DNA from 4 places in the Neorhizobium petrolearium genome. Region 1 is predicted to be linked to each of the others. Evidence: predicted binding sites of a transcription regulator. Region 1 holds the regulator's gene; each other region holds the start of a gene.
The links. The regulator PhoB, encoded in region 1, activates phosphate uptake and scavenging genes when phosphate is short. The targets are predictions, from matches to a motif close to TGTCATNNANCTGTCAT.

Region 2: QEO92_RS25500 (alkaline phosphatase) is a predicted target of PhoB. The motif match lies at 2,275-2,291, and genes of this name have one in related genera.
Region 3: QEO92_RS07765 (bifunctional 2',3'-cyclic-nucleotide 2'-phosphodiesterase/3'-nucleotidase) is a predicted target of PhoB. The motif match lies at 6,581-6,597, and genes of this name have one in related genera.
Region 4: phnC (phosphonate ABC transporter ATP-binding protein) is a predicted target of PhoB. The motif match lies at 4,221-4,237, and genes of this name have one in related genera.

What each region holds. Positions count from the first base shown of each region.
Region 1 covers NZ_CP123000.1:1,360,242-1,367,711, reverse strand. The annotation lists gene arsK (arsenite efflux MFS transporter ArsK) at 1-799, shown strand, start outside; gene QEO92_RS06960 (winged helix-turn-helix domain-containing protein) at 885-1,574, opposite strand; gene phoB (phosphate regulon transcriptional regulator PhoB) at 1,588-2,274, opposite strand; gene phoU (phosphate signaling complex protein PhoU) at 2,317-3,030, opposite strand; gene pstB (phosphate ABC transporter ATP-binding protein PstB) at 3,073-3,864, opposite strand; gene pstA (phosphate ABC transporter permease PstA) at 3,900-5,255, opposite strand; gene pstC (phosphate ABC transporter permease subunit PstC) at 5,252-6,712, opposite strand; gene QEO92_RS06930 (substrate-binding domain-containing protein) at 6,780-7,470, opposite strand, start outside.
Region 2 covers NZ_CP123000.1:5,296,325-5,303,794, reverse strand. The annotation lists gene QEO92_RS25505 (hypothetical protein) at 1-367, opposite strand, end outside; gene QEO92_RS25500 (alkaline phosphatase) at 479-2,218, opposite strand; gene QEO92_RS25495 (ribonuclease D) at 2,716-3,339, shown strand; gene QEO92_RS25490 (DUF817 domain-containing protein) at 3,339-4,238, shown strand; gene QEO92_RS25485 (hypothetical protein) at 4,296-5,354, shown strand; gene QEO92_RS25480 (hypothetical protein) at 5,571-7,259, shown strand; gene rpsA (30S ribosomal protein S1) at 7,353-7,470, opposite strand, start outside.
Region 3 covers NZ_CP123000.1:1,511,478-1,518,947, forward strand. The annotation lists gene QEO92_RS07740 (GGDEF domain-containing protein) at 1-1,120, shown strand, start outside; gene QEO92_RS07745 (FMN-dependent NADH-azoreductase) at 1,117-1,734, opposite strand; gene QEO92_RS07750 (LysR family transcriptional regulator) at 1,876-2,844, shown strand; gene QEO92_RS07755 (DUF2087 domain-containing protein) at 3,041-3,601, shown strand; gene QEO92_RS07760 (PhzF family phenazine biosynthesis protein) at 3,611-4,447, opposite strand; gene QEO92_RS07765 (bifunctional 2',3'-cyclic-nucleotide 2'-phosphodiesterase/3'-nucleotidase) at 4,536-6,524, opposite strand; gene QEO92_RS07770 (PilZ domain-containing protein) at 6,650-6,988, opposite strand; gene QEO92_RS07775 (Lrp/AsnC family transcriptional regulator) at 7,081-7,470, opposite strand, start outside.
Region 4 covers NZ_CP123000.1:5,359,564-5,367,033, forward strand. The annotation lists gene phnE (phosphonate ABC transporter, permease protein PhnE) at 1-1,261, opposite strand, end outside; gene phnE (phosphonate ABC transporter, permease protein PhnE) at 1,274-2,233, opposite strand; gene phnD (phosphonate ABC transporter substrate-binding protein) at 2,311-3,216, opposite strand; gene phnC (phosphonate ABC transporter ATP-binding protein) at 3,302-4,159, opposite strand; gene QEO92_RS25800 (DapH/DapD/GlmU-related protein) at 4,275-4,892, opposite strand; gene phnL (phosphonate C-P lyase system protein PhnL) at 4,889-5,599, opposite strand; gene phnK (phosphonate C-P lyase system protein PhnK) at 5,611-6,387, opposite strand; gene QEO92_RS25815 (alpha-D-ribose 1-methylphosphonate 5-phosphate C-P-lyase PhnJ) at 6,420-7,301, opposite strand; gene QEO92_RS25820 (carbon-phosphorus lyase complex subunit) at 7,298-7,470, opposite strand, start outside.

The DNA.
Region 1 (7,470 bases):
ATCAACGCTCTTCTGGCCGCTCACGGCAACACTGCATGACTATCTCGGCTGGCGTGAGATCTACCTCGTCTTCGCGATCCTGAATATCGCCGTGTGCCTTCCGATCCATTGGTGGGTCGGGAGACTGCCCCGCGACGTGCCCGAACCACGGGCATCAGTAAATCAATCCGGAGCGATGGCCGTTCAGCCTGAAGCCGGCCCCGCGTTCAGTGGCGTCTTTATTCTGATGCTTGCGGGCTTTGCCCTGGAAGGATTCGTGCTGGCCTCCGTGCTGGTCCACATGGTTCCGCTGCTGACAGCACTTGGGCTTGGCACGGCAGGCCTCATGGTCTCCACCCTCTTCGGTCCCTCGCAGGTCGCCAGCCGCCTCCTGAACATGATCTTCGGAGGGCGCTTGTCACAGACGGTGCTCGCCGTGATCTCCGCGGGATTGCTCGCCGTCGCCCTTATCGTCCTGATGGCGACAAGTCCGTGGCTCCCCGGTCTCATCGCATTCGCGATCCTGTTCGGTCTGGGATCGGGGCTCGCAAGCATCGTCGGGGGAACGCTTCCACTGGAGCTTTTCGGAAGGCACGGTTATGGCGCACGGCTCGGCTGGGTGACCGCCGCACGCCAGTTTTCCTCAGCACTTGCCCCCTTTGCGTTCGCTGTCATGCTGGGAACTTGGGGGGTCGGCCAGGCAGTATCGATCAGCATTCTGGGAGGCGCGGCGGCCGTCGGCCTGTTCGGAGCGATCGCCTTCGCCCGCTACAGAGCAACAAGACCAGCAGCTGGACCTTTCGGTGGTTCGCAGGCCTGACAAGACACGACAAACAGGAGATGCAGGCCCCTCGGCGAAGCCCTAAAGAAAAGCAGCATAGGCCTTCCAACGATCGCGAGAAAATTCAGACGTCGCCGAGGGCGTAGCCCGCTCCGCGGACGGTCCGGATCACCTGGTCAGCCTTGCCCAGGCTGATGCCCTTCCGGAGGCGACCGATGTGCACGTCGACGGCGCGCTCGTCCACGGTTGCACCATCACCCCAGAGCGACCTTTTCAGCTCCGTCCGCGAATAGACCCGTCCCGGATACCGCATCAGGAACTCGAGAAGCCGGAACTCGGTGGGGCCGAGCCTGACTTCCTTCTTCTGCCTGTGGACCCTGTGTGCTTCGCGGTCGAGGGTCAGGTCTCCGACCCTGATCATATGGCTCAGAAGATTCGGATGCATGCGGCGAAGAAGGTTCTTCACCCTTATGGCAAGCTCGACGGAGGGGAATGGCTCTACGAGGCAGTCATCCGCGCCGGCAGCGAGACCCGTCAGCCTGTCGCTCTCGCTTTCCGCCGGAACAAGCAGGACCACGGGCACCCGCATCGTTGCTGGTTCGGTACGAAGTCTTCGGCAGATCTCGATGCCATTCAGCCCCGGAAGGGACGAACTCAGCACCAGTACATCGGGAAGGCTCGAAACCAACCGCTCCATCAGCTCGGAGCCCGCCGAAAGCAGCGTCACGTCGAAACCTTCATCGACAAGGGAGAACCGCAGCACTTCGCGCAGCGTTTCATCGCCATCGATCACCACGACAACTCGCGCTCCCATCGCGGTGCTCTCCCTAGTGTCCTTCCATCGAGTATCCGGCGCCGCGGACGGTGCGGATGACATCCTGCATGTTGGAGAAGTTGAGCGCCTTCCTGAGGCGTCCGACATGCACGTCGACGGTGCGCTCGTCCACATAGATGTCGTGGCCCCACACCCCGTCGAGAAGCTGCGAGCGCGAGAAGACCCGGCCGGGCGCGGCCATCAGGAATTCCAGAAGCCGGAACTCCGTCGGGCCGAGCCGCACTTCGCGGCTCTTGCGATGCACCCTGTGCGTCTCCCGGTCCAGCTCGATGTCGCCGCAGCGCAGGACGCTCGACAGCACTTCCGGACGCGCGCGCCGCAGCATCGCCTTCACTCGCGCCATCAGTTCCGGCGTCGAGAACGGCTTTACGACATAGTCATCGGCGCCGGTCGCAAGCCCGCGGACCCGTTCGCTCTCCTCGCCGCGCGCCGTCAGCATGATGATCGGCAGTCGCTCCGTCTCCGGCCGCATCCTCAGCCGCCGGCAGAGTTCGATGCCGGAAACACCGGGCAACATCCAGTCGAGGATCAGAAGATCCGGCGTGCGTTCCTGAAGCCTGATCTCGGCTTCATCCCCGCGCAGAATCGTCTCCACCTCATAACCTTCCGCTTCAAGGTTGTAGCGAAGAAGCACGCTCAGCGCCTCCTCATCCTCCACGACCGCGATCTTCGGCTGCATTCCGTCTTAGCTCCGTCACCATTCCATCGTCATTCGGCGCCATTATTCCGTGATCGCGCCGAGCGTGTTCGACGTATCGTCCTTCGGACGCTCGCCTTCCGGCTGGGCGCCGGTCGTCATGTAGTAGATCGTCTCGGCGATGTTGGTGGCGTGGTCGCCGATACGCTCGATGTTCTTGGCACAGAACAGAAGATGCGTGCAGGTGGTGATGTTGCGCGGATCTTCCATCATGTAGGTCAAAAGCTCGCGGAACAGGGACGTGTACATCGCGTCGATTTCCTCGTCGCGGATGCGGATCGCCTCCGCCTTCTCGGCCGAACGGCTAGAATAGACGTCCAGCACTTCCTTCAGCTGCGTCAGCGCCAGGTCCGACAGGTGCTCGATGCCGCGCGCGAGCTTGCGCGGCACACCGGTGCCCTGCACCGCGATCACCCGCTTGGCAGTGTTCTTGCCGAGGTCGCCGACCCGCTCCAGATCGGAGGCGATGCGCAGCGATCCGACGATGTCGCGCAGGTCGCCCGCAACCGGCTGGCGGCGGGCGATCGTCACGATCGCCTTGTCGCCGATATCGCGCTCGGCATGGTCGAGGATCACGTCGTCGGAGATCACCTTCTGGGCAAGGGCGGCATCGGAATTGACCAGTGCCCGCACTGCATCCGCGCACATCTGCTCCGCAAGCCCGCCCATCTCCGAAATCCGGCGGCTCAGATATTTCAGTTCGTCGTCATAGGCAGACAGGATATGTGTCGAAGACATGGTCTTATCCTCAGATTGTCAGAAAGGGCCCGCAACCGGCGATCAGCCGAAGCGGCCCATGATGTAGTCCTGCGTACGCTGGTCATCCGGATTGGTGAACATCTTGTCGGTATCGTTCTCCTCAACCAGGTTTCCGAGATGGAACATGGCAGTGCGTTGCGATACGCGGGCCGCCTGCTGCATCGAGTGCGTCACGATGACGATCGTGAAGTTTTCGCGCAGTTCGTGGATCAGCTCCTCGACCTTGGCGGTGGCGATCGGATCGAGCGCCGAACAGGGTTCGTCCATCAGGATCACTTCCGGGCTGACGGCAACGGCGCGCGCAATGCACAGGCGCTGCTGCTGACCGCCGGAAAGGCCCGTACCTGGGCTGTCGAGACGATCCTTCACCTCGCCCCACAGTCCTGCCTTCTGCAGGGCCGAAGACACGATATCGTCCAGCTCCGACTTCTTTCGCGCCAGACCATGAATGCGCGGGCCATAGGCGACGTTCTCGTAGATCGACTTCGGGAAAGGGTTCGGCTTCTGGAACACCATGCCGACCTTGGCGCGCAGCTGAACCGGGTCCACCTTGGGATCGTAAATGTTCTCCGAGTCGATCGATATGTTGCCCTCGACACGGCAGTTGGCGATCGTGTCATTCATCCGGTTGATGCAACGCAGGAACGTCGATTTGCCGCAGCCCGACGGACCGATGAAGGCTGTCACGGACCGAGGGCGGATATCGATATTGACATCCTTGATGGCGTGCTTTTCGCCGTAATAAACCTGCACGTTACGGGCGGAAATCTTCGGTTCATTCATGAGTGGAGCTTTCGTCGGCGTCGTCGTCATCGTCGTTGAGATATTATTCATCATTACACACCCCTTTACCAACGGCGCTCGAAGCGGCGGCGAAGAATGATTGCGACCAGGTTCATTAGGATCAGGAATACCAGAAGCACGATGATGGCACCGGACGCACGTTCGACGAATGCCGGGTCGCCGCGCTGCGTCCAGTTATAGACCTGGACCGGAAGCGCCGACGCCGGATCGAAGAAGCCATCCGGCGGACCGGCGGGATATTCGCGCACGAAGGCGACCATGCCGATCAGCAGCAGAGGCGCAGTCTCCCCGAGAGCTCGGGCCAGCCCGATGATCGTCCCCGTCAGGATACCGGGCATCGCCAAGGGCAGAACATGATGGAAGATGGACTGCATCTTCGATGCGCCAACACCGAGCGCTGCGTCGCGGATAGACGGTGGAACGGCCTTGAGGGCGGCGCGAGTGGCGATGATGATCGTCGGCAACGTCATCAGGGTCAGAACAAGCCCCCCCACAACCGGCGCCGATTGCGGCAGACCGAAGAAATTGATCAGTACGGCAAGGCCCAGAATACCGAAGACGATCGAGGGAACCGCGGCAAGGTTCGAGATGTTCACCTCGATCAGATCGGTGAAGCGGTTCTGCGGCGCAAATTCCTCAAGATAGATTGATGCAGCCACGCCGATCGGCAGCGACAGGACGAACACGATCAGCATCATATAGGCGGAGCCAATGACCGCAATCCCCAGGCCCGCCGCTTCAGGCCGGGTATCGGAGGCGTCCGGCGCCGTGAAGAAGCTCCAGTTGAAACGGGTCGTCAGAATGCCCGCCTCCTTGAGCTTGTCCGCCAGCATCAGTTGTTCGGGGGACGTATTGCGGTCGAGCTTCGCGCTCTCCATCGTCACGCGCCCCTTGTAATATCCGTCGATACGGCCCGCGGCCAGAAGATCAAAGGAATGGGTCTGGCCAATCACCGACGGATCGGCCATCACAAACCTGCGGAGATCGGCGGGAGCCTCCTTGGAGATCAGCTCGGCGGCGGCCTTTGCGTTCATGCCGTCGATGGTGATGCCCTTCTGCGCCATCGCGTCGCGGAGCGCCTTCTCGATGATGGGCGCATATCCGAAGGTCGAGACCTTCGCGATGTTCTCCGGCTTGCGATCGCCGGCCTTGTCGAGAACGGCAGCGTCGAGATTGACGTTGAGGGTGATGTAGGTCTGCTGGAACGACGACAGGCCGTTCGACAGGATGGACAGCAGGAGGCCGATCAGTGCGACGATACCGATCGCCACGGCGATCTTGCCCATCAGGCGAAACCGGGCCTCCGCATTGTTGCGACGACGGGTTCGTTCATCGAGGGCAAGAAGGGACTTTCCCTTTGCCGGAACGGCTGGGTTGCCGAATACGGTCACGTCGGTCATTCGTACTGCTCCCGGTATTTGCGCACGATGTAAAGGGCCAGCACGTTCAGCCCAAGCGTTATGACGAAGAGGGTCAGGCCAAGCGCGAATGCAACCAGCGTTTCGGGGCTTCCGAACTCCGTATCGCCCGTCAGCTGACTGACGATCTTGACGGTGACCGTTGTCATCGCCTCGAAAGGATTGAGGTCAAGCTTCGCCGCAGCGCCCGCGCCAAGGACCACGATCATGGTTTCCCCGATCGCGCGACTTGCCGCCAGCAGGATTGCACCCACGATACCGGGCAAGGCGGCCGGCAGAACGACCTGTCTGATAGTCTCCGACTGTGTGGCCCCCAGTCCGTAGGAACCGTCGCGAAGGGCCTGGGGCACGGCATTGATAATGTCGTCGGAGAGCGAGCTGACGAAGGGAATGATCATGATTCCCATCACCAGGCCAGCGGTCAACACCGAAGACGAAGAGGTGCCGAGACCGAGCGGCTGCGCCAGCCAATCGCGCAGGAAAGGACCGACGGTGACCAGGGCGAAGAGGCCGTAGACGATCGTCGGGATGCCGGCCAGAACCTCGATCGCAGGCTTGACGATACCGCGCGTCGTCGGTCCGGCATATTCGGAAAGAAAGACCGCGATCATCAAGCCAAGCGGAACGGCGACGATCAAGGAGATGATCGACACATAGAAAGTGCCCCAGAGCAGCGGCAGAATGCCGAGATCGGAGCCTCCGCGGAATTGGGGATTCCACACGGTGGAGAAGAAGAAATCCTGCGCCGGATAACGCTGGAAGAACTCAAAAGTCTCGAAAATCAACGACCCGACAATGCCGATCGTCGTCAAGATGGCGACCAGGGAGGCCCCGAGAAGCAACGACTTGACAAAACTCTCGCTGATGTTGCGCGCACGCAGCTCCGGCTCTATCCGCCGGTAGGCAAGCATGCCGAGAACAACGGCCATTGCGAGAACCACAACCGTCATCATTAGATTGCCGGTCCTGGAGTTCTCCCTGAAGGCCTTCGCCGCCTCGAAGACCTCAGACGGCACGTCGCCGCCCAAGGCCACCCCAACTTCCGCCAGGCGGCCGCGAACATTGTTGAAGTCCAGCGCTTCGATGGGAACATCCGCTCCCCTCTGCCCGTCCCGCGCCAGAACGGCATCGAGACCGCCCGCGATGCGGCGGACATCGGACATGACCAGGCTGCGCGCACCGCCCTCCGGGATTACGCTGTCGGGGATCATGCCACTCACGCGGCTCTCGACAATCCCCGGCTGAACAAACAGCCAGGCGACCAGAACGACAAAGGCCGGAACGGCCGTGAACAATGCGACGGTCTGGCCATAATAACCGGGAAGGGAATGGAGCTTGACCCCACTCTTCGCGGCAAGAGCCAGCGCCCGCCGCCTGCCGACCACATGACCCAGTGCCGCAAGCACCGCCAGTATTAGGATAATGATGCCCACGTCCATCTTGCCCGCCACCCATCAAGCGAAAAGAGACCGGCGGCGCGTACGCGCCGCCGGAACGGCGTCTGAATTAGTTCAGCGGCCCCATCGGAGTGCGTGCCTTGACGGCAGCCTGGGTCTTGGCCAGTTCCGGATCGGAAACCAGACCGTAGGCCGCCAGCGGACCGTTCGGGCCAGCCATGTCGTCGGAAACGAAGAACTCGATATAGTCCTGCAGGCCCGGGACCACGTCCAGATGCGCGTTCTTGACGTAGAAATAGAGCGGGCGGGAAACCGGGTACTCGCCCTTGGCGATCGTCTCGACCGAAGGCATGATGCCGGACATCGTGCCTACGCGCAGCTTGTCGGTGTTGTTCTGGTAGAAAGACAGGCCGAACACGCCGATGCCGTTCTTGTTGGCGGCAACGCGGGCGAGCGTCTCGGTGTAATCACCGTCGATATCGATCGAGACACCATCGGTGCGCAGCGCCATGCAAGCCTTGGTTGCTGCGGCCTTGTCACCATTGTTGGCAGCCAGATGAGCGTCGTAGGTGCCGTCTTCCTTGCAGCCGTCGATGATGACCTTTTCATCGAACACTTCACGGGTACCGTGCTTGGTGCCCGGAATGAAGGCGAGGATCGGCTGTGCCGGAAGGTCGGCGCGAATTTCGTTCCAGGCTTTGTTGGGGTTGTCGACCAACTTGCCATCCTTCACAACCTTGGCGGCAAGCGCGGCGTGCCAGTCAGCCTGGGTAAAGGCATATTCCGGACCATTGATGTCC
Region 2 (7,470 bases), 1.6 Mb from region 1:
CGATCGTCTCGTTCGGCTGTGTGAAGGTCTGTTTGCGGTTGAGGTAGACGACGACGATATTGTCGGGCCAATCGGAATCGGACGAACAAAAGGGGCAGATGGACATGGGCACTTCGGTCAGCACGAAAAATTGCGCTTCTGCTTTCAGCGGTGGCGCCATGAAGCCGCGCATCGCAACCGGCTTTCCGGCAAGCTCCTTTACCTTTTCGGAGAATTCGAGCCCCAGAACGCTGATCTTGCCGTAGAGCTCATCGAAGGTCAGGTCATCGGAGGCTTCGGCCCTGTCCACCGTCATCAACAATGGCAGACCGGCCAGGAAGCCCAGTGTCCGACGGCGGCTCAATCGCGCCACAAACGACTTTTGCATGTCGCTCTCCCTCATTCCCAAGCCACTTATCTTCCTCTTTCCGAACGGCAAAGCAAGCGGCCAGAGGAAGCGGCAGGCGGCACGCCAAATGGGCATGCCGCCATTGCCATTCTAGTTCGTCTGCTTCACGCCGAGCGCGAAGGCATCGGCGAGGACCTTGTAGACGTCGCTCTGCTCCATGTAGCCCTTGAAGTTCTCCGAAGCGGGACCGGTTGCCTGCAGCACCACGTCATCGACCGTATGGGCGCCCGAGCTCGCATCCTTCGGCAGGTTGCCCTGGACGAAGACCGCGCCGGGAACATCCTTGTACGCTTCGTTCGCGACGTATTCCTTCTTGTCGTTCTGAACAGCCGGGCTGAACGGGCCGTCGAGCTTCGGGCGGAAGGTCTCGTAATGGTCCGGATAGTTGCTGACGAACATGGCAAGACGCTTCGTCACGTCGACGCTGTCCGGATAACCGTCCTTGTTGGCATCGACATAGTTCGGGAAGCCACGCACGCCGACCTTCTCGCGCATTTCGGTTCCTTCAGCCTCATCGTCGATCATGCCCACAATGGTGATGCCATGCGTATGGTCGCCGGTCACGACGAGCAAGGTATCCGGGTTCCTGGCGACGAAATCCTTGGCCACACCGACCGCCTGATCGAATTCGATCGTGTCAACGACCGCACGTTCATTGTCGAGCGGATGCGTCATCTTGTCGATGTTGGCGGCCTCGACCATCAGGAAGAAGCCTTCCGGGTTCTTCGAGAGCTGATCGATCGCCGTCTTCGTCATTTCGACGAGGCCCGGCTGATTGGGGAACTTGCCGACGGTGCCCTTCTTGAGGATTTCCCGGTCGAGGGCCACATCCATGTTGCCGGTGTGGAAGAGGCCGAGGATCTTGTCCGCGTTCGTGGCGGCGGCCAGTTCGTTCTTGTCGGTCGCAAGCTTGTAGCCTGCATCCTGGAACATCTTGATATAGTCCTTGTCGTCCTTGCGCTTGGAGCCATTCGTCGCCTGCGGAAGGAAATAAGCGGATCCGCCGCCAAGAATAACGTCCGGCTTCACGTCGAGCATCATGCCGACGATCTCTGCCTTGTCGTCGCGGCGACGGGTATGTGACACGATGGCTGCCGGCGTTGCATCTTCGATTTCCGAGGTGGCGACGATGCCGATCGACTTCTTCGTCTGACGGCGCAGCGCCTCGCCGATGGTCTCGACGCGGGGATCGTCCAGAGTATCCGCGGTGCGATCGGCGTAGACGCCGAGCGAATTGATGGCACCCTTGTGCCCGGTCATGTAGGCCGACATGGTATTGGCGCTGTCGGTGGTGATCGAGTCGGCTGCCGAGGTGCCGATGAAGGCCATGCGATCGAGATCGTCCATATTGAGGCGGCCGTTGGCCTTGCCTTCGGTCATCCCCTTGGACATGAGGCGAGCGGCAGTCCGGTGCGCCACGGAAAGACCGTCGCCAAGCATGAAGATGATGTTCTTCGCCTTCGGGGTCGTACCGGTGTTATAGACGTTCCAGGTAACGCTCTTCGTTTCGGAGCCTGCGGAAACCTCAACCTTGTAGTCGCCTGCATTGGCAATCGTCAGACCGCGCAGGATGACGGCAGAGCCGGCAACCTTGTCCTTCACCTTCTCTTCGGCGACGAACTGGACATCCTTGCCGAGAACGGCCTTGTAGTCCTGGCCATTGACGGTGATCTTGACGTCCTCCGGCTTCACGACGCTGCTGAACTCAACCTTGAAGTCGAAAGGGGAGCCGGAAAGGATCGTCGCACGATCCAGCGGATAGACGGTAGCGGCCTGGGCGCCACCGGCGAGTGCGGTCGAAACGACCAGGGCAGCAAAAAGCTTGCGCATAGTAAACCTCACGAAAAGTTCAAAAGGGAAGGCGAGGATTGCTATATCGGCGGCCCGTGACACGCACGTGACGTTATCGCCATATCGTTCGGCGGACCCGGACGAGTCCGTCCGACGCAACAACGTGTCGATCAAAGGGTATCGGAGGAGAAGGCTGAAAATAGAAAAGCCTGGCGCGGGAGGAGGATGCGCCAGGCTTTAAACTTGATCGACAACTGGGAGGAGGAGGTGTTGTCGATCCGTATCAAGCGACACTGGGAGGAGGAGTGCGTCGCTCAATGACTATTGATATAGGATAATCGATTAAGCGTGCCAATCCATCCTGTTGCAATGCAGCAATGCATTCAGCGCAAAGCTGAGCATTTGCTCAGGCTTGAACTTGTCGCTCGGCAACAGGCTTTTCGGCAGCCCGGGCCTCCCCCTCCCGAAGATGACGGTATCCTTGGCGAAAAACGTGGTCTATAGCGGATGGCCGAACATAGGCGACGGAGACGAACATGGCAGAGATTCGATATCATAAAGGCGATATTCCGGCGGCTGATGCAGCCCGCTACACGGGTGCTATCGCCATCGATACGGAAACACTCGGCCTCGTTCCGCGCCGCGACCGGCTCTGTGTCGTGCAGCTTTCGCCGGGCGATGGCTCCGCCGACGTGATCCGCATCGCCGCAGGCCAAAGAGAAGCGCCGAACCTTGTCGCCATGCTTACCGATCCGTCCCGGCAGAAGATCTTCCACTACGGCCGTTTCGATATCGCCGTTCTCTTTCAAACATTCGGGGTGACCACGGCACCTGCCTTCTGCACCAAGATCGCCTCGCGCCTGACACGTACCTATACCGACCGGCACGGCCTCAAGGACAACCTTAAGGAACTGCTCGATATCGACGTGTCGAAAGCGCAGCAGCAGTCCGATTGGGCTGCGGAGGTACTCTCGCCGGCGCAACTCGAATATGCCGCTTCCGACGTGCTGTACCTGCACGCACTGCGCGACAAGCTGAACGAGCGACTCGTGCGCGACAACCGCCTCGAGTTCGCCCAGGCCTGTTTCGACTTCCTGCCGACCCGGGCAAAACTTGACCTGCTCGGTTGGGAAGAGACGGACATCTTCGCCCACAGCTGATGGAACGGCGTTCCCCAGAACGTCCTCCGGCGCATGAGACGGGGCCTTATCTCGAACCGCTGCGCCTTCTCGTTCGCGGTGTGCTGGCGCCACTTCCCTGGTGGCTTTCCGAGTTCATCCTTTTCGGGCTGAAACAGGCCTGGGCCTGCCTGTTCGCGGCGATCATGCTCACCCTGCTGCTCGTCACCAAGTTCGTCTGGCAGCCGGACTGGGCGCTTTACCGCTACGATTTCCTGTTCATCGCCGCACTGGCAATCCAATTCCTGTTTCTGCGTTTCAGGATGGAAAGCTGGGACGAGGCCAAGGTGATCCTAGTCTATCACGTCACCGGCACCGTCATGGAAATCTTCAAGGTGCATATGGGATCATGGGCCTATCCGGAACCCGCGATCATTCAGATCGCCGGCGTGCCGCTGTTTTCCGGCTTCATGTATGCCTCCGTCGGTTCCTTCATGGCCCGCACGATCCGCATCTTCGACATGCGTTTCACCCGCTATCCGCCGATGTGGCTCACCGGATTGCTGGCGATCGCGATCTACGTCAATTTCTTCAGTCATCACTACCTGCCGGATCTGCGTTATCTTCTGTTCGCAGCAACCGTCGTCGTCTTCCGACGCGTCGATATCCATTTCACGACAGACCGGACGACACTGCGTATGCCGCTGGTCGTGGCAGCGTTCCTCTCATCCGCCTTCCTGTGGGTTGCGGAGAACATCGGCACGCTGACCGGGACCTGGATCTATCCGACGCAGAAGACCTGGCATGTGGTTTCATTCGGCAAGCTCGGATCCTGGTACCTGCTTCTTTACGTCAGTTTTGTGCTGGTCACGCTGGTCCTCAAGCCGCGGTCTCCAATTCTCGTTGGGACAAGCGCTAATCAGCCGGCAATAATTCGTTAACCTTCGAAACCTATCGTCGCCTCCGGCATATCTCTCAATGAGACCGGATAATCGGGCATGTTGCTTCCAACACAGCAGACCTACGGACTTGCGGCAACCAACGTGATGCAATCGATGCTCGACAGCATCGAGGAACAGCGCAAGGAAGAGGAAGCCGAACGGTCCGGCAAGGAACGCGATCCGGTCACGGAGGCGCGAGTCAGCGCCAGCGAGGAGGCCAAGCGCGCCAGGGAGAAGATTACCTCCGCGCTGTTCGGCACCAACCGCACAGATCCCAACGAATTGAAGATCGATCTCATCGACCGTCTGGCCAAGAAGCTCGGCCTCGATACCGATGAGGCCCGCTCGAACTATCGGCTGGGCGAAGCGCTCAAAGATCTGCTCAAGCCGATGGATCTGACCCAGATCAGCAAGTTGGAGGAGGATCTCGGGCTCAAGGATATCGGCATCTCCATCAAGACGCTGCTGGCAGCAATCCAGAATCCCTACGGCGACGACAACCAGCGCCTGATGGACGCCTTCACCAAAAAGGCCAATGGCGGCAAGCTCGGGGCGGAAGTCGACCGCGTGGTCCAGCGGCTTGAGGACGTTGCCGATCCGAAAACTCTCGAAGAATTGAAGCTCGGCCCGCAGGGTTACGATCCCACCCGCGTCGAGGACGAGGAAACCCGCGCCGAGCGCCAGGAAGACATCGAGGCCGCGGAAGCCGGCAAGAAGCTCGAGGACGTTCAGAAAGTCCAAGACGTTATCGAGAAGACGAACAAAAATGACGGAGCGGACGTGGGCGGCGACGGCAAAACCGACGCTGCTTCCGTCGACACGCAGACGCTGCTGAGCGTGTTTGCCGCTGCAGCCGAGCAGGTCGCTCTTTCCGATTCGGCCGAGGCGGGCGGCGACACACCGGCCGTCGACGAGGCAACCTCCGAGGAAGATCAGAACCAGACCAGCAAGATCCTCGTTGCCGGCGAGGCGCCCGCGAGCGAATTCACCGCCGATGCCGTGGAAACGCTGCTCGAAGGCCAGGCAGTCGAGGCAACCACGGTTGGCGGAATCCTGCCGGTTCGCGTGGACGAGATTGGCATTTATGAATTGTTGAAAAAGAAGTTGGCCGCGTGATCCCGCAATAATCCGGACTGTCCGCTTACTGTGCCGTCCAAGATCATTCCTCGCCCGCATGTTAGCGAGACGTTAACCTTTTTGCCGGAGATTGATTGCCAGCTATCGGCATTGGGAACGCCATGAGGCGTTACGGCCGCAACGCCGTTCCGTTGCGAAAACACACAATCGCGTGGCCGAACTGTCCTGTCGTCACAATCAGACATGGAGCGGACAATGCTGCCTCCGGTTCGTGCCACGTTAAGTTCATTCATCGAATACCAGAACCCGTCGCAGCAGCTGGCCCTGCGCCAGCGCATCACTGTCGGCAACAATTCCGTAAATGCCGAGACCATCGCTTCCTCGTCCCTGTCAGGCGGCAGGCTGGACATTCTCTCGCTTTCGGCCCAGATCCAGCTCGCGCAGGGTGCCTCGATCTTCGCGGAGACCATCGGCAAACTGATCAGAGTTCCTCGCCGTGAGGGGGAAGCCCTGCTCGACTATGCCAGGCGTCTTTCGGAAGCGGTCAAAGCGATGAATCCGGCTGAACGTGCTGTGCTCGAGCGTATGCTCAATCAGCTCGTCAAGGGTGTTTCGCTGCGGTTGCTGGCCGAAATTCTCAACAATCCCACAGGGCCGGATGCGGCCCGGCTCGCCTTGCGGATGGAAACCGCTCAATTGCTCGATCGCGATCTCGCCGCCAAAGCGGTCGTCAGTTCCTATCGCCAGAATGCCGGGACTGAGCAGGTACTCAACCCGCCGTCGCGACCTGCCAATACCATCCCGGTCCCGCCCGATCAGACTGTCGGAACGAACTTTTCGTCCGAGGCAGAGTCGGTTGCGGCTTCGGCGCCGCCGTCAGATGACGCCGGCAGCGTTCCAGCCGGTCAACGCGACAATATCGGTACGAAGGCCACCGGCAGCGGCGAGGCGTCAGCACAGCAGGCCGCCGCGGCTTCGATTGAGGCGGACGAGATACTTTCCGCTCCCGAATCGAGCATGCTCTCCACAGATACGGAAATCACGATTTCCGCATTGCACGAGCAAAGTGCGCTGCACGCGGAAAACAATGCTGAAGGCGAGGTCGCCAAAGCAGCTACGGTCGAGCAGCAGGCCGCGGCGGAAGTTGCCGAAGGCGACCGCTCCGATCTCTCTGCGGACCCGGCGGAGGAGACGCCGGAAACTCCACCCACGGCACGGCGTCCCGGGAACGGGGAAGAGAACAACGCACGCCCTGCTTCGATTGAAGGACGCACCTCGTCGGCTATCTATGACGGCCCGGCACTTGCCCGTCTTTCGCAGCGAAACCTTGAACAGACGCATCTTTCAGTCATATCGAACAAGGCGACGCCTGCAGCCATGACCGAGTGGCTTGCCGAGGTCTTCGCGGAAGGCAACAGCGAACTCCTGGAACCGCTGCCACCCGCAGCGAGGCCTTTGCCGGAGCATCAGGAACTGGAGGAACGGGCCGACGGCCAATCCCCTGCAAGACCTGATCCGCTCACCAAAGAAGCCGCAGCCGATCGTTTGCCGAGGCCTGCCGCGCCCCGCCTCTCGGAACCGGACGTTCCGGCTCCGGCGACCCGTCCGGCCCTCCCCCAGGCGAACACAAGCGGCCAGCCCGCCAGTGCGTCGCAGTTCCCGGAACAATTCGCCCTCCCCCTGCCAATACCGCTGCGTGAGGGCATTCCCCTGCCCTTTGTCCCCTATCCGCCCGAAGAGCGGGAAAAGGACCCGGAAGAACGCAAGACGCGGGAAATATCGAAAACCGACGAGGATGGTGAAGAGCAGCATTCGCCCGAGGACCAGGCGTTTCACGAGAACAAGTCGACCGAGGATCAGGACGAGGAAACAGGCGAGGACACGACCGACGAGGATGCCGGCCGGGCCAACGATCTTTACTGGCGTATGGCCGGATGGACCTGATCCTCGGGTCTCAACCCGAGGACGACAGCTGGAAGGGCATGAAAAAACCGCCGGACCTTCGATCCGGCGGTTTCAATTTCTGCAAGACGTCGATTACTCGGCGTTGTTGCGGTTCTTCAGAGCCGCGCCGAGAATGTCGCCGAGCGAAGCGCCCGAGTCGGACGAACCGAACTGAGCGACGGCTTCCTTCTCTTCAGCGATCTCGAGAGCC
Region 3 (7,470 bases), 150 kb from region 1:
GCTTCCCCTCGGCACCGTCTCTCCCGGCTCTTCGGTCTTCTTCGCCGGCAAGCTGATGATGATCCTGCTGCTTTACCTGAAGGAGGATGCGGCGACCGTCCGCCAGCCGATCTACGGGCTTTTCCTCGGTAATCTGCTGACGGTCGGCATCGCCCAGCTCCTGCAGTTTCACGAGGTCGTTGCGCTGCCGGGCGGCCGCAGCGCGGACATGGGCTTCCTGGACGAGATGGGTTGGCTGATGGTCTGGGGAACCGCGCTGCTCTATATCGACGCGATCGGCATCATTCTGCTTTACGAGCGGCTCGGGCGATTCTTCCGCAACCACGTGGTGCTGCGGTTCGCGTTAAGTGGTGCCGCTCTGTTGACCTTCGACCAGGTCGGCTTCTATGCGGCGCTCAATCTTCTCTTCGACGCGCCGCCTTCGGTATTCCTGGGCGGCTGGTGGGCGAAGCTCCTGGCGGTCGCGCTCTATTCGCTCCTCTTTGCGGCCTATCTGAAGATCGAACAGATACCACGGTTTGCAAGATCGGCCCGCGAGATCACCGACATCTTCCACGCTCTCACCTTTCGCGAACGCTATCAGGCTCTTCTTGCCCAAAGCGGCGTCGATGGATTGACCGGAGTCTTCAACCGCAGCCGCCTGGATGCGGAAGTGCCAAAGATGATCCGGAGCTGTCTTGATCGGGGAGGAGAGCTGAGCCTTGTGATGATCGACGTCGACCGTTTCAAGGAAGTCAACGACCGCTTCGGCCATCTGAAGGGCGACGAGATCCTGAAAGACGTCGTTGCCCGGCTCCGGATAAGTTCGAGACCCAGCGACCATCTTTCCCGATTCGGCGGCGAGGAATTCGTGCTGATCCTGCCTGGTATGGATCACGAAGACGCACTGGCATTTGCTGACCGTCTGCGGATCGAGATTTGCCGCTCCGTCATGCGGCCGGACGGCCAGTGTGTGACTGTCTCGATTGGCGTCGCCACCGCGCCGGAAGATGGCCACGTACAGGATGCGCTCCTCGGATGCGCGGACGAACGCCTCTATCGGGCAAAGAAAGACGGCCGGGACAATGTCCACGGCCGTTTTGGCAGGCTCGCTTCGTCAGAGGCAGGGGCGGGGGCTTAGGCCGCGAGAGCAAGCTGCCGGTTGCGCTGCTGGGCAGCGGCGATGGCCTTCTCGGCGGCTTCCGGGCCGAAGGCAAGGCCTTCGACATAGATGACTTCCACATCCGTCATGCCCATGAAGCCGAGCACCGTGGTGAGATAGGGCACGGCATGGTTCATTCCGCTTGCGGGACCTTCGGAATAGACGCCGCCGGATGCCAGCACGACATAGACCTTCTTGCCGGTGGCAAGGCCGATCGGGCCGTTTTCCGTGTAACGGAAAGTCTGGCCGGCACGGGCAACGTTGTCGATCCAGCTCTTCAGCGTGGAGTAGATGTTGAAGTTGATGAGACCCGTTCCGATGACCACCGTATCCGCGGCCATCAGTTCCGCCACCAGCTTGTCGGAATAGTCGGCTGCTGCGGCTTCTTCCGGCGTGCGGTCGGCGGGAGCCTTGCGGATGGCGGACGTCGTCACGCTGTCGAGATGTGGGATCGGGTTGGCGCCGAGATCGCGATGGACGATCGAGGTCCCGTTGTCGCGTGCGCTCAGCTCGTTTGCGAGATCCTGGGCGACCTTGCTGGACAGCGATTCATCGCCACGCGGGCTCGACGTGACAAGAAGAATGGAGGACATGTGTTTCTTCCTTATCTGGAGATTTGAGTTCGCGACGGGTGGGAGGTCCCGTCTGCTTCGTGCTGGAAGATAGGGATGGACTGCCATCGATTAAACTGAGATAATATCGAAGCTATCTATCTATAAAATGGATGACGACCTATGGATGCAAATCCAACCCTAGACCAGTTGCAGGTGTTTCTGGCGGTCGCCGAAACGGGCAGTTTCTCGGCTGCCTCGCGGGCTCTGAATCGGGCGCAGTCGGTGGTGAGCTATACGATCGGCAATCTCGAAGCCCAGCTTGAGATGACGCTGTTCGAGCGCAGCGGCGCGCGCCAGCCGAAGCTGACGGAAGCGGGCAAGGCGATGCTCACCGATGCGCGCCGGATCGTCGCCGACCTGCAGGTGATGCGCGCCCGCGCGAAAAGCATCAAGCAAGGGCTCGAAGCCGAGATTTCACTGGCAATCAGCGTCATGGTGCCCACCGAGGCTCTTGTGACGGAACTGCGGAAATTTCGCGAAAATTTTCCGAGTGTGGCGCTGAACCTCAATGTCGGCGAACTCGGCATGGTGATGGATATGGTGATCAACGGTCGCGCCGATATCGGCTTGGGGGGCGCGCTCTTGAAGCAGGATGATACCCTCATTGCCGAAAAGATCGGCTATTCCTTCATGATCCCCGTCGCCGCGCCCGATCATCCCCTCGCCAGGCTTGATCGGCCGCTGACCCTTGCCGATGTGCGGGAAGAGGTCCAGATGGTCGTGACCGATCAATCCGGCATCACCAAGGGGCGCGACTTCAACGTGCTCTCCTACAAGACCTGGCGGGTGAGCGACATCGCCACCAAGTACCAGCTTATCAGGGGCGGGCTGGGCTGGGGCGGTTTGCCGGCTTCCGTCGCCGGCCGCGACATCATGGAGCGCAAGCTGGTCGCACTGAAGCTCGACGCATACGAGCAGGGTGAATATCCGCTTTATGCCATACGAAGGACATCCAATCCGCCGGGGCCGGCCGGTCAATGGCTGATCGAGGCATTTCAGCGACGGCTCTCCGCTTGTCCCAGCCATGGGGAGTTCCAGGAGATGTTGGGACTCGAAGCTCCGCACGGCATGCCGGCTGCCGCCGAATGACTGCACGCGACCGAGTTGACCCTATCCCGGCCTCTGCTATAACGGCGCCACGGTCTGCAGTTCACCGAGGCGTCGCCGTCCCGAAAGGGAAGCTAAACCTGCTACAGTCAAGATGATCAGCACTTATCCCGTGCCGAAGTCGACAAGACGGCGACCAACGACAATCCAGATGGAACGGCGCATTTGAGGATAGGTTATGTCCAGATCCATCTTTCCCATGGAGATCGCCGACCTTTCGGCTTTCGCCAAGTCCGTCCGTGAGCAGATCGGCAGGCTCGACCACAAGCCGAGCCATGTGGAAACGCTCAATCTCCTGAGCCGCGCCGCGGGCTTCCGCAACTACCAGCATTTCCGTTCCGTTTCGAAGACCTCGGACGTGCTTGACAGCTGGAATATTGCCGCGGCGCCGGAACCGGGGCCCGACGAGGCGCGCGTCTTGAAAACCATCCGCGTTTTCGACGCGCAGGGCCGGATCGTCCGCTGGCCGGGCAAGCGCTCGCAGCAGGAGTTGTGCCTGTGGTTCCTGTGGTCGAAAATCCCGCGTGGCCGCACGTTTACGGAGCGCGAGATCAGCGAGTTCCTGAACACGCTGCACCTCTTCGGCGACGCGGCACTTCTGCGCCGCGACCTTTTCGACCTCGGCCTCGTGACGCGCAAGCGGGACGGCAGCGATTATCGCCGCATCGAAAAGAAGCCGGTACCGGAGCTGAAGCTGCTCCTGCAACGGGTCGACAGCGGAAAGGCGGAAGCGGCCTGATAAGCGCCTTTAGAGGTCGACCGTACCCCGGATGCAGGTGACGACATCTCCACCGATCCAGATGTCATCACCATCCCGTTGTACTTGGACCCGACCCGCCCGGCCGAGAGCCGTTCCCTGGGCGGCGACATAGCTTTCAGGGGCGATGCCGCTGCCGATCAGCCATTGGGCGAAGCCGGCGTTCAAGCTGCCGGTAACCGGATCCTCAGTGCCCCGATTGCTGAACGCACGTACTTCGAATTCCGCATCGTCTCCGTCCGTCCCGGGATCGAAGCGACCGATCACGCCGACGCGAAATCCGGCGAGCGCGCTATAATCTGGCCGGATGGCAAGCACGTCCGCGCGGGACGACAGGAGAATGCCGATCCAGTCCGGCCCGTTATCCAGCCAGTTGGCATCCTTTATCCCCGCTATCGGCACGCCGAGGCCGCGAGCGATGCGATCGACCAGCGCCGGATCGACCGGGCCGCTGCGCTGCAGGGGAGGTGCGGCGAAAGCAAGCTGTCTGCCGTTGCGACGGATATGCACCAGTCCGGCGCCGCATTCCTGGATGATGTCGCCATCCGGAGGCTGGCCGGTCTGAGACAACCAAACATGGCAACTGCCGAGCGTCGGATGACCGGCAAAAGGCAGCTCCTGCTTCGGAGTGAATATCCGTGCGCGGTAATGCGCCCTGGGATCGGTCGGTTTCAGCAGGAAGGTGGTCTCGCTGAGGTTGGTCCAGTTGGCGAAAGCCTGCATCTGCTCGTCCGTCAGCACATCCGCGCCGACGACCACTGCGAGCGGATTGCCTCGCATCGGCTCGCTGGAAAAGACGTCGACCTGCAGGAAGGGAAACGTGGGCATCGCCATCTGGACCTATGGAATCGGATTTCCTTCAAAGGAGGACGGCAGCTCGAGGGCTGCCGTGGCATTCCAACATCTTCGATCGGCGTTACAGCACCAGCCGGAACTTCGCAAAACCGTTCTCGCCGTCGCCGGCATCCTCGATCTTGGCGCCCTTGATCTCGCCGGCGAACTGACGGGCCTTGGGGCCGGTCTCGAAGATCGCCGTCGTTCCCGGCAGCGGCTTGAACGACCAGTTGGCGTCTGCCGAGGGGTTGATCGTGCCCTGTTCGACGATATAGCGGACGACAACGTCGCGGTTGGTGTCAGGCGCCACGAAAATCACCTTGTCGCCGGCGATTTCCGGGAACTTGCCGCCGCCGCCGGCGCGGTAGTTGTTGGTGGCGACCACGAACTTCTGAGCCGGATCGATTGGCTTGCCGTCGAACTGCAAATCGACGATGCGGTGGGCATCCGGATTGATCAGCTTGCCGTCCTTGTCGAAGCGGGCCGGCTGCGACAGGTCGATCTGGTAGGTGACGCCGTCGATCACATCATAATTGTAGGACGGGAAGGCGCTGTTGAGCAGTGCCGCGTCCTTGGCGCCGGCCTTGACCTGATTGAACATGCCGGCCGACATTTCCAGCCAGTTCTTCACCTGCTCGCCGGTGATCAGCACGGCCTGCACCGTGTTCGGATAAAGATAAAGGTCGGCGACGTTCTTGATGGCGATATCGCCGGCCGGCACGTCGGTGAAATATTCCGCGCCGCCACGGCCGCCGGCCTTGAAGGGAGCCGCCGCGGAGAGGACGGGATAGTCCTTGTACGGGCCTTCCTTCAGCATGTCCTTGATGTACCAGGTCTGGGCGTTCGAGACGATCTGCACCGACGGATCGTCGGCGACCAGCGCGAAATAGGAATAGAGCGGCGCGGATGTCTTGCCGACCGGGCGGCGGACATAGGCGAGCGTCGCCTCGTGCTCGTCCTTGACGGCAGCGGTGACTTCCGCCTTGTCCTTCACGTCCGCGACGATCTTGCGGTTCTCGTCGCGATGATAGATCGGCCGGGCTTCCGTGGTGAAGTCGACGATCTTCCAGCTCTTGCCGTCCTTTTCCAGCAGCAGGTCGATGAGGCCCATATGCGAGCCCCAGAAGCCGCCCATGACGGCCGGCTTGCCCATCAGCGTGCCCTTCTTGATGTCTGCGCCGGTAATGCCTTCAAAATCCTTCGGGCCGGGGAATACGAGGTGCTGGTGGCCGGTAAAGACCGCATCGATGCCATCGACGCCCGCCAGATAAAGCGAGGCGTTTTCCATTCGGTCGCTCAACCCGCTGCCGTCGATGCCGGAGTGGGACAGCGCGATGACGATATCGGCGCCTTCCTCCTTCATGACAGGCACCCAGGCCTTGGCGGCGTCGACGATGTCGCGGGTCTGAGCCTTGCCCTCCAGGTTCTTGGCGTCCCAGACCATGATCTGCGGCGGTACGAAGCCGATGAAGCCGACCTTGACCGGGCTTGTCGCGCCGGAGCCGTCACGGATCTGCTTCTCGACGATCACGTAGGGCTTCAGGAAGAGCTCGTCCTGCTTCGGGTCTGAGGCGAGCTGGCCCTTGGTCAGGTTGGCGCAGACGCAAGGGAAGCCGGAGCCGGCGAGCACCTTGAACATGAAGTCGAGGCCATAGTTGAATTCGTGGTTGCCGAGCGTGCCGGCATCGTAACCGAGCACGTTCATCGCCTTGATGACCGGATGGACGTCGCCATCCTTCATGCCGCGCTCATAGGCGATGTAGTCGCCCATCGGATTACCCTGCAGGAAGTCGCCATTGTCGATCAGCATGGAATTGCCGGCCTCGGCGCGGATCGCGTCGATGATCGAGGCGGTGCGGGCAAGGCCCAGCGTATCGTTCGGCTTGTCGGCATAATAATCGTAGGGGAAGACGTGAACGTGGATATCGGTCGTTTCCATGATGCGCAGATGCGCCTGGTTGGCGGCTGCCCGGGCGGCGAACGGGTGCAGCATCACGAGCGCCGAAGACGCAGCGATGCCGCCGAGAAGTGAGCGGCGGGTCATGGGTTGAAAGCCGGCTAGAAACGACATGGATATCTCCCTCTGGGGTCTTTTGCGAGATCAGCTTAGCGCAATCGCACGCGCTTGCATCAGTAAAATGACAGGGGAAATCGCATGGTTCGCCGATGGTCGGCGAACGCGCCGACCATGCGATGTCACCGGGCGATGACTGGTCTGATTTCCTTGTGGAAGAAGCGGAAATAGGAGGAGACCTGGGCCGCTGCATTCGAGTTCGGCCGGAACTGGATGCCGAGACGGCCGCGGTGGCACCATTTCACCGTGCCTTCCAGAATGCCGAGTTCTTCACTTTCGATCTTGACCGGGCTGCCGTTGGCAGCGTGAAACGGTCCGCCGAGGTCGAGCGCCATGCCGGTGGCGGAAAGATCGACGACGCGCCCCTTTGCCTGCTGATGATAATATTTGACCGTGCCATAGATGCGCGTCTTCTGGCGGGCTGCGCTACGGGTCTTCATCCCGATGGTCTTGCTGAGCATGACATCCCTCAATTGCCGTTCTCAAGCAAACTCCATATCAGGGACAGGTTGAGGCGCGTTTAGGGTGATCCGTAAAAGTCGAGCGATTCCGGTCACAGTCCCACATTGGGACGGTCGATGACCTCGCGCAGCGCGAAGCTCGAATTGATCTTCACCACGTGGGGCAGGGCCGATAGCCAGTCGCGGTGGATACGCTCGTAATCCTCAAGATCCTTGGCCGCGACGCGCAGGATATAGTCGTATTCGCCCGACATCAGGTAGCAGACGAGCACGTTGGGGCAGAGCTTCACCGCCGCCTCGAATTCGGCGAGCGTCTTGGCGAACTGGCCCGACAGCGAAATATGCACGATCACCATCATCTTGTAGTCGAGCGCCTTGTTGGAAAGGCGTGCGTGATAGCCGCTGATCGTGCCGTTCTTTTCAAGGATATCGAGCCGTCGCGAGCAGGCGGAAGGCGACAGGCCGACACGCTGGGCCAGGTC
Region 4 (7,470 bases), 1.6 Mb from region 1:
GCACGACGCCGAAGCGCTGCACGGCGGACGGCGGCGCCCCGACGGAGCGCACGCCCTCGCGTTGCTTGTCATCGATATTCTCCAGCGCTTCCGAATAGAGTTTGCCGAACGTGCCGGTATCGGTGAAGAAGATCGCCGAGATGCCGGCAAGCGGCCCGGGACCGAAGGCGCGGGTAAAGAACAGCGCCCAGATCAGCATGTCCACCGAGCGCAGGAAGTCGAAGAAGCGCTTGGTGATCTGGTTCACCGGCCGGTTGCGCAGGATGTTACGGGCGGCGATGAACGACAGCGGAAAGGCGAGCATCGTGGCGAACAGCGTGCCGATGAAAGCCATGACGACCGTCTGCAAAAGCTTGGTCCACACGTCCAGGTGCTGCCAGGACGGATTGTAGAGGATGTCGTTCCAGGCGAGCGACAGGTTGCTGCGCGACGGATCGAGCCGTTCGCCGGAGATGACGAGGCCCGCCACCTCGCCGGCGGATTTCCCGAAGAAGACGGAATTGGTGTCGAAGAAGAAGTTCTCCCAGCCGAGGAACCGCTTGCGCACGCGCACCCGCTCCGCGGATATTTCCGCCCAGCCGGAGAAGCCGAAATAGGCGACCACGCGAGCGCCCGGAGACCGTTGCTCGGCCCATTCGGGCAGGGGGCCGTCCGCGCGCACCTCGCCGGACGTGCGGTCGAGAATGAGGGTGACGGTTTCCGTGCCGCGTGTGAGAACGACCTCGTCCGGTTTCACGTCGATCGTGCGCGATGTCCCCAGTGTGACGAACGCATGCGTCACGATCTCTTCCTTGCGTGTCTGGCTGGCGGTCGCCGCTTGCGGGGCGGCCTGCCCCGGCTTCTGTGCCTGCGCCATGAAGCTGAAGCTGGATGAGGGGGCCGCGGACCGGGTGGAGGGTGCCGCCGGAGCCTCGATCGTGCGGGTTACCGTTTCGCGCGTGGCCTCGAGCCAGTCAGGGTTCGGATTGGGGCCAATCGGGTCGAAACGGGGATAGCTGATCCGCATGGCGCCGTCCGCGTCGATCTCGATATCCGGGCGGATTTCGTAGGAAATCCAATCGGCCAGATAGCTGCCGGCAATCCCCCAGTTGGCATCGTTGATGACCTTGCCGACCGCGAAGAACCACCAGGAGAAAACCAGATAGACGGCAAACGAGAACACGATGATGGGAATGTGAAACCGTTGCCACAGGGTGCGCCTGAATATCTCGGGGTGGCGCTTCGCCAGCATTTCCATCTCGGCGGTATTGAGAAGAGTCATGGTGGCACCCGGTCAGATCACGTGGAAGGCCTGCTCGCCGACCAGTCTGCGGCGGAGCCAGGCGGAAAACTGGTCGACGGCGATGATCGTCAGAAGCAGCAGGAGGATGATCGCGAGCGTCTTCGCCTCGTGACCGCGTCCGATCGACAGGCGGAGTTGTTCGCCGATGCCGCCGCCGCCGACGGCGCCGATGATGGTCGAGGCCCGGACGTTGATCTCCAGGCGCAGCAGGAAGTAGCTCATGAAATTCGGCATGACCTGCGGCACCATGCCGAACCAGGCCCGCTCCACCCAGTTCGCGCCCACGGCCTTCAGGCCTTCCTCCGGCTTCATGTCGGCGTTTTCGATCACTTCGAAGAACAGCTTGCCAAGCGCACCGATGGTGTGGATCGCAACAGCGATCACCGCCGGCAGCGGCCCGAGAGACAGGATCGCCAGGAAGAAGCCGGCGAGCACCACTTCCGGGAAGGCGCGCAGGATTTCCATGAACCGGCGTGCCGTACCGCGTATCCAGACATTGGTGGTCATGTTGCGGGCGGCGAGAAATGACAGGAGAAATCCGAAAACCAGCCCGATCAGCGTGGCCAGAAGCGCGATGTTGAGCGTTTCCGCCATCTTGTAGAAATATTCGGGTATGTAGATGCTGCCGGTCACATATTGGCGGCCCTCCACATAGTCGTATTTCATGCTGCCGTCGTAATAGGGCGATGGAAGGTCGAATAGCGCCCGCCAGATTTCCATCCCGTCCCGCGGTACGAGCTCGCCGACGAAGTCGAAGAAATGCGGCAGCCGGTCGAAGAACTTGCCGGCATTGGTCTCGTTGGCGAACCACAGCGAGCCTGAAACCGTGATCAGCAGGATGACTGCGGTCAGCACGGTATAGAGGCGGCGCTGGCCCGCAAGCTGCTGCCAGTGGCGCTCGACCATCAGCCCGTTGTCGGTCAATCGCGGCTGCGATACGGAAGTCGGCATATGCTTTCCCTGATCCCGGCAGGCAAGATAAGGCCGTCGAGCGGATATCCGTTCGACGGCCGCTTCATCGGGCTTTATCAGCCGCCGATCGTTGCCTTGCGGGCGTCGACGATAGGCTTGTAGAAGTCGGCATTCACTTCGGCGAAGCCGGTAAAGTCACCGCCCTGAACGGCGGAGAAGCAGGCCGGATCGGCCTTCGGCAGATCCATCATGAACTGCTTGAACTTGGCCTTCATGTCGGCATTCATGGACGTGCGGACGACGACCGGGCCGTTCGGGATGAGCGGCGATTTCCAGAGCTCGACGAGGTCGTCCATGTTGAGGATGCCCTTGTCGACCATCTTGCGCAGGTTGCCGGACGAATAGCCGTCCTTGAATTCGCCGACGCCCGAGCCCCAGGTCGTGCCGGCAGCAAACGTGCCCTTGACGACTTCGAGAACGAGGTTCTCGTGACCGCCGCCAAAGCCGGTTTCGCTGAAATATTCCTTGACCGGTGCGCCGATGGCTTCCGGAAGGGTAACGGTCGGGATGAGGAAGCCGGACGTGGAGTCCGGATCGGCAAAGCCGAGCTTCTTGCCCTTCATGTCGGAGAGCTTGGTCATGCCCGAATCCTTCCGGGCGACCATGATGGAGTAGTAGCCCATCGATCCGTCGGTCTGGACCGTGGTCAGGATCGGCTCGACGGCGGCCGGATTGGCAAGGTAGACCTTGGCATAGGCTGAGGCGCCAAGCTCGGCATAGTCGAGCGTGCCGCCGAGCAGGCCCTGAACGACGCCGTCATAGTCGGCGGCCGGGAAGAGCGAGACTTTTTCGACGCCCAGAGCGGCCGGCAGCTTGTCGACCATGCACTGGAAATTGCGCAGGCGGTCGGCTTCATTCTCGCCGCCCAGAATGCCGATGCGGAATTCCTTGAGGTCTTCGGCCGCAGCGGAACCGGCGACCGCGATGAGTGCGGCCGCTGTGAGAAGGGCTTTCTTCAACATGAGTTCATCTCCTGGTTTTCCGGGGTTACCGGAAGCTTGGTTCAGAAAGGGTGCCCTTGACGCGGGCAGACGATCCTGGTGCGGCTCAGGCCCTGGCGGTCGCCAGTGCCTCGATGCCGGCAGATAGCGGCTTGCCGGCGGGGCTTGCTGCGCCGGAAATGTCGATGCTGGTGGATGTCATGGTTTCATCGATGCCGGCACCGTCCCTGTCGGAGCCGTAGATTTCGCGCACTGCCGCCGCCGTCAGCTCCTGCGGCGGACCGTCGAAAACGACATGGCCCGCTGCCATGCCGATGATGCGTTCGCAATAGTTTCGCGCCGTATCGAGCGTATGCAGGTTGGTGATGACGGTAATGCCTTCGCGCTCGTTGATGTCGCGAAGCGCATCCATTACGATCTTGGCGTTGAGCGGATCGAGCGATGCGATCGGCTCGTCGGCGAGCACCATTTTGGGATCCTGCATGAGCGCACGGGCAATCGCGACCCGCTGCTGCTGCCCGCCCGACAGAGTTCCGGCCCGTTGCAGCGCCGTCTGTTCGATGCCGAGACGTTCCAGGGCGGCGATCGCCATGAGCCGCTCTTCCCGGCTGAAGATGTTGAGAAGGCTCGTCACCGTCGAACGGTGATTCAGCCGGCCGAGCAGCACATTGGTGAGCACATCCAGGCGCGGCACCAGGTTGAACTGCTGGAAGATCATCGCGCAGTCACGCTGCCAGTTGCGGAGCGCGGCACCCTTGAGCGAGGACACCTCGATACCGCCAAAATGGATGGAGCCGGAGCTTGGGTCCTGAAGGCGGTTGATCATGCGCAGGAGGGTGGATTTGCCGGCGCCGGAGCGGCCGATGACGCCGACCATCTGGCCCTGGGGAATTTCCACGCTCACGGCATTGACCGCGATACGATCGCCAAAACGGCGGGTGACCTTCCTCAGTTCGAACTTCATGCTCTCTTGCCCGTCCAACCCTGTTATACAGTTTCGATTAGCGGGGGTTCATGAAGCCTGAATGTCGGTTTTATGTCGGTATTGTTACAATCCCCCGGTGTTTGTAACGGTTGTGTTACGCCGCATGGCGGGACAGGAATTCTTCCGCTGAAAGTGCCCGGAAATCCTCAAGTGCGGCTCTCAATTTCAGGTGGTCCCAATCCCACCAGGCGAGCCTGTCCATGGCCTCGCCGACCGCTTTTGTAAAGCGCTCGCGAATGAGTTTAGCCGGCACGCCGCCGACGATCGTGTAGGGCGCGACATCCTTCGAGACGACCGCACCGGCGCCGATCACCGCGCCGTTGCCGACGGTGACGCCGGGCAGGACGGTTGCGCCATGGCCGATCCAGACGTCATGCCCGATCACGACGCGATGGTCGCGCCGCCATTCAAAGAAGCTTTGTTCGTTTTCCGCGTCGTCCCAGTAATTTGCAGCGCGGTAGGTGAAGTGATGCAGCGTCGCCCGCCAGGTGGGGTGATTGGTGGCGTTGATGCGCACGGAAGCGGCCATGTTGACGAACTTGCCGATCGTCGCGCACCAGATCGACCCGTCCTGCATGATGTAGGAATAGTCGCCGATCTCGGCCTCGTCGATGCGGCAGCGTTCGGAGACTTCCGTATAGCGGCCTAGCGTGGAATTGTTGACGCGGGCGCTTGGATGGATAGCCGGCTCAAGACCAAGCTTCTTGCTCATGCTGCGACTGCCTTTCGGGGAGAGAATTGCGTGACGTCGAGAATGCGGTCTGCCACCGCCTCGCGCACTTCCTCGTCGTGGAAGATGCCGAGAAGGGCCACGCCTTCCCGCTTCTTCCCTGCGATCATCTCGACCACGACCTGCCGGTTGACGGCATCGAGCGAGGCGGTCGGCTCGTCGAGGAGCAGGATGCGGTGGCTGGTGATGAAACCGCGCGCGATGTTGACGCGCTGCTGTTCGCCACCGGAGAACGTGGCGGGCGGCAGCGACCAGAGCTCCTGCGGCAGATTGAGCTTCGAGAGCAGTTCCGCGGCTTTCCCCCGGGCTTCGGCTGCCGCAACGCCGCGCGCGACGAGCGGTTCGGCGACGACATCGACCGCCGCCACGCGCGGCACGGTGCGCAGGAACTGGCTGACATAGCCCATCGTATGCCGGCGGACATCGAGAACTGTGCGTGGATCGGCACGGGCGATATCGATGAGCCGGTCCTTGTGGTCCACGAGGATCTGTCCGGAATCGACGGCATAGTTGCCGTAGAGCATCTTCAGGATCGAGCTCTTGCCGATGCCCGAGGGACCGCCGAGCACGACGCATTCTCCGCTTGCGACGGAAAAGCTCACGTCGTTGACGACCGGCAGCTTGATGCCGTCGCGCAGGTGCATGGTGAAGCTCTTGAAGACTTCCGAAACGACGAGGGGAGTTGCCATTGGTCTTCTCCTCAGACCTGAAGAATGGAAGAGACGAGCAACTGCGTATAGGGCTCGCGCGGGTCGTCGAGCACCCGGTCGGTCAGCCCATGCTCGATCACGTGGCCGTCCTTCATCACCATCATCCGGTGCGACAGCAGGCGTGCGACTGCAAGATCATGGGTGACGACGATCGCCGACAGGCCAAGGTCGTTGACGAGGCCGCGCACCAGGTCGAGCAGGCGGGCCTGCACGGAAACATCGAGCCCTCCGGTCGGCTCGTCCATGAAGACGAGGCGGGGATGGGTGACGAGATTGCGGGCGATCTGAAGGCGCTGGCGCATGCCGCCGGAAAAAGCGCGCGGCTGGTCGTCGATGCGGTCGGTCGAAATTTCGACGCGGGCGAGCCAGTCGCTCGCCGTCTCGCGGATCTTGCCGTAATGCCGGTCGCCGACCGCCATCAGCCGCTCGCCGACATTGGCGCCGGCGGAGACCGTCATGCGCAGCCCGTCGGCCGGGTTCTGGTGCACGAAGCCCCAATCCGTGCGCATCAGGAAGCGGCGCTCCGCCTCGCCCATGTGGTAGAGGTCGCGGAAATTGCCGTCGCGCATGCGGTATTCGACGCTGCCGGTCGTCGGGATCAGCCGGGTCGAAAGGCAATTCAGGAGCGTCGTCTTGCCCGAGCCGGATTCTCCGACGATGGCGAGCACTTCGCCCGGCCAGAGCTCGAAGGAAACATCCTTGCAGCCGATGCGGCTGCCATAGAATTTCGAAACGCCGCTGACTTTGAGGAGGGGGGTATCGGTCATGGCGTATTGTCCTTGAATGCCGACGCATCCGGTCATTCTGCTGCCTCTTTGTTGGGCGCCAGCATCGCGCCGGCATGGCCGTGTTCGCGGCGTTCCTCGCAATGGTCGGTGTCGGAGCAGACGAACATGCGGCCGCCCTTGTCGTCGAGCACCACCTCGTCGAGATAGACGCCCCCGGCGCCGCAGAGCGCACAGGGCTGTTCGAATTTCTGGATCTCGAACGGATAGTCTTCGAAATCAAGGCTCACTACGTCGGTATAGGGCGGCACGGCATAAATGCGCTTCTCGCGGCCGGCGCCGAAAAGCTGCAACGCTTCCGACAGATGCATTTTCGGATTGTCGAATTTCGGCGTTGGCGACGGGTCCATGACGTAGCGCCCGGCGACCTTCACCGGATAGGCATAGGTCTTCGAGATGCGGCCGTTATGCGCGATGTCCTCGTAGAGCTTCACATGCATGAGCCCGTATTCCTCCAGCGCGTGCATCTTGCGCGTCTCGGTCTCGCGCGGTTCGAGGAAGCGCAGCGGCTCCGGGATCGGCACCTGATAGACGAGGATCTGGCCTTCGGCGAGCTTCTGCTCGGGAATGCGGTGGCGCGTCTGGATGATCGTCGCATCCTTGGTATGCGTGGTGACGGCGACGTTCGCGACCTTCTGGAAGAAGGCACGGATCGAAACCGCGTTGGTCGTGTCGTCGGCGCCCTGGTCGATCACCTTCAAGACGTCGTCGGGGCCGATGATCGAGGCGGTCACCTGCACGCCGCCGGTACCCCAGCCATAGGGCATCGGCATTTCGCGGGAGGCGAAGGGCACCTGGTAGCCGGGGATGGCGATTGCCTTCAGGATCGCGCGGCGGATCATCCGCTTCGTCTGCTCGTCGAGATAGGCGAAGTTATAGGTGGCGAGGTCGGTCACTCGGCAGCCTCCTGCAGGTCCTTGCCGCTGTTGCGGGCGGCTTCGATATCGGCGCGCATCTTGCGCACCAGAGCGAGTTCCGCCTGGAAGTCGACGTAGTGCGGAAGCTTCAGGTGTTCGACAAAGCCGGTGGCCTGCACGTTGTCCGAATGGGAGATGACGAATTCCT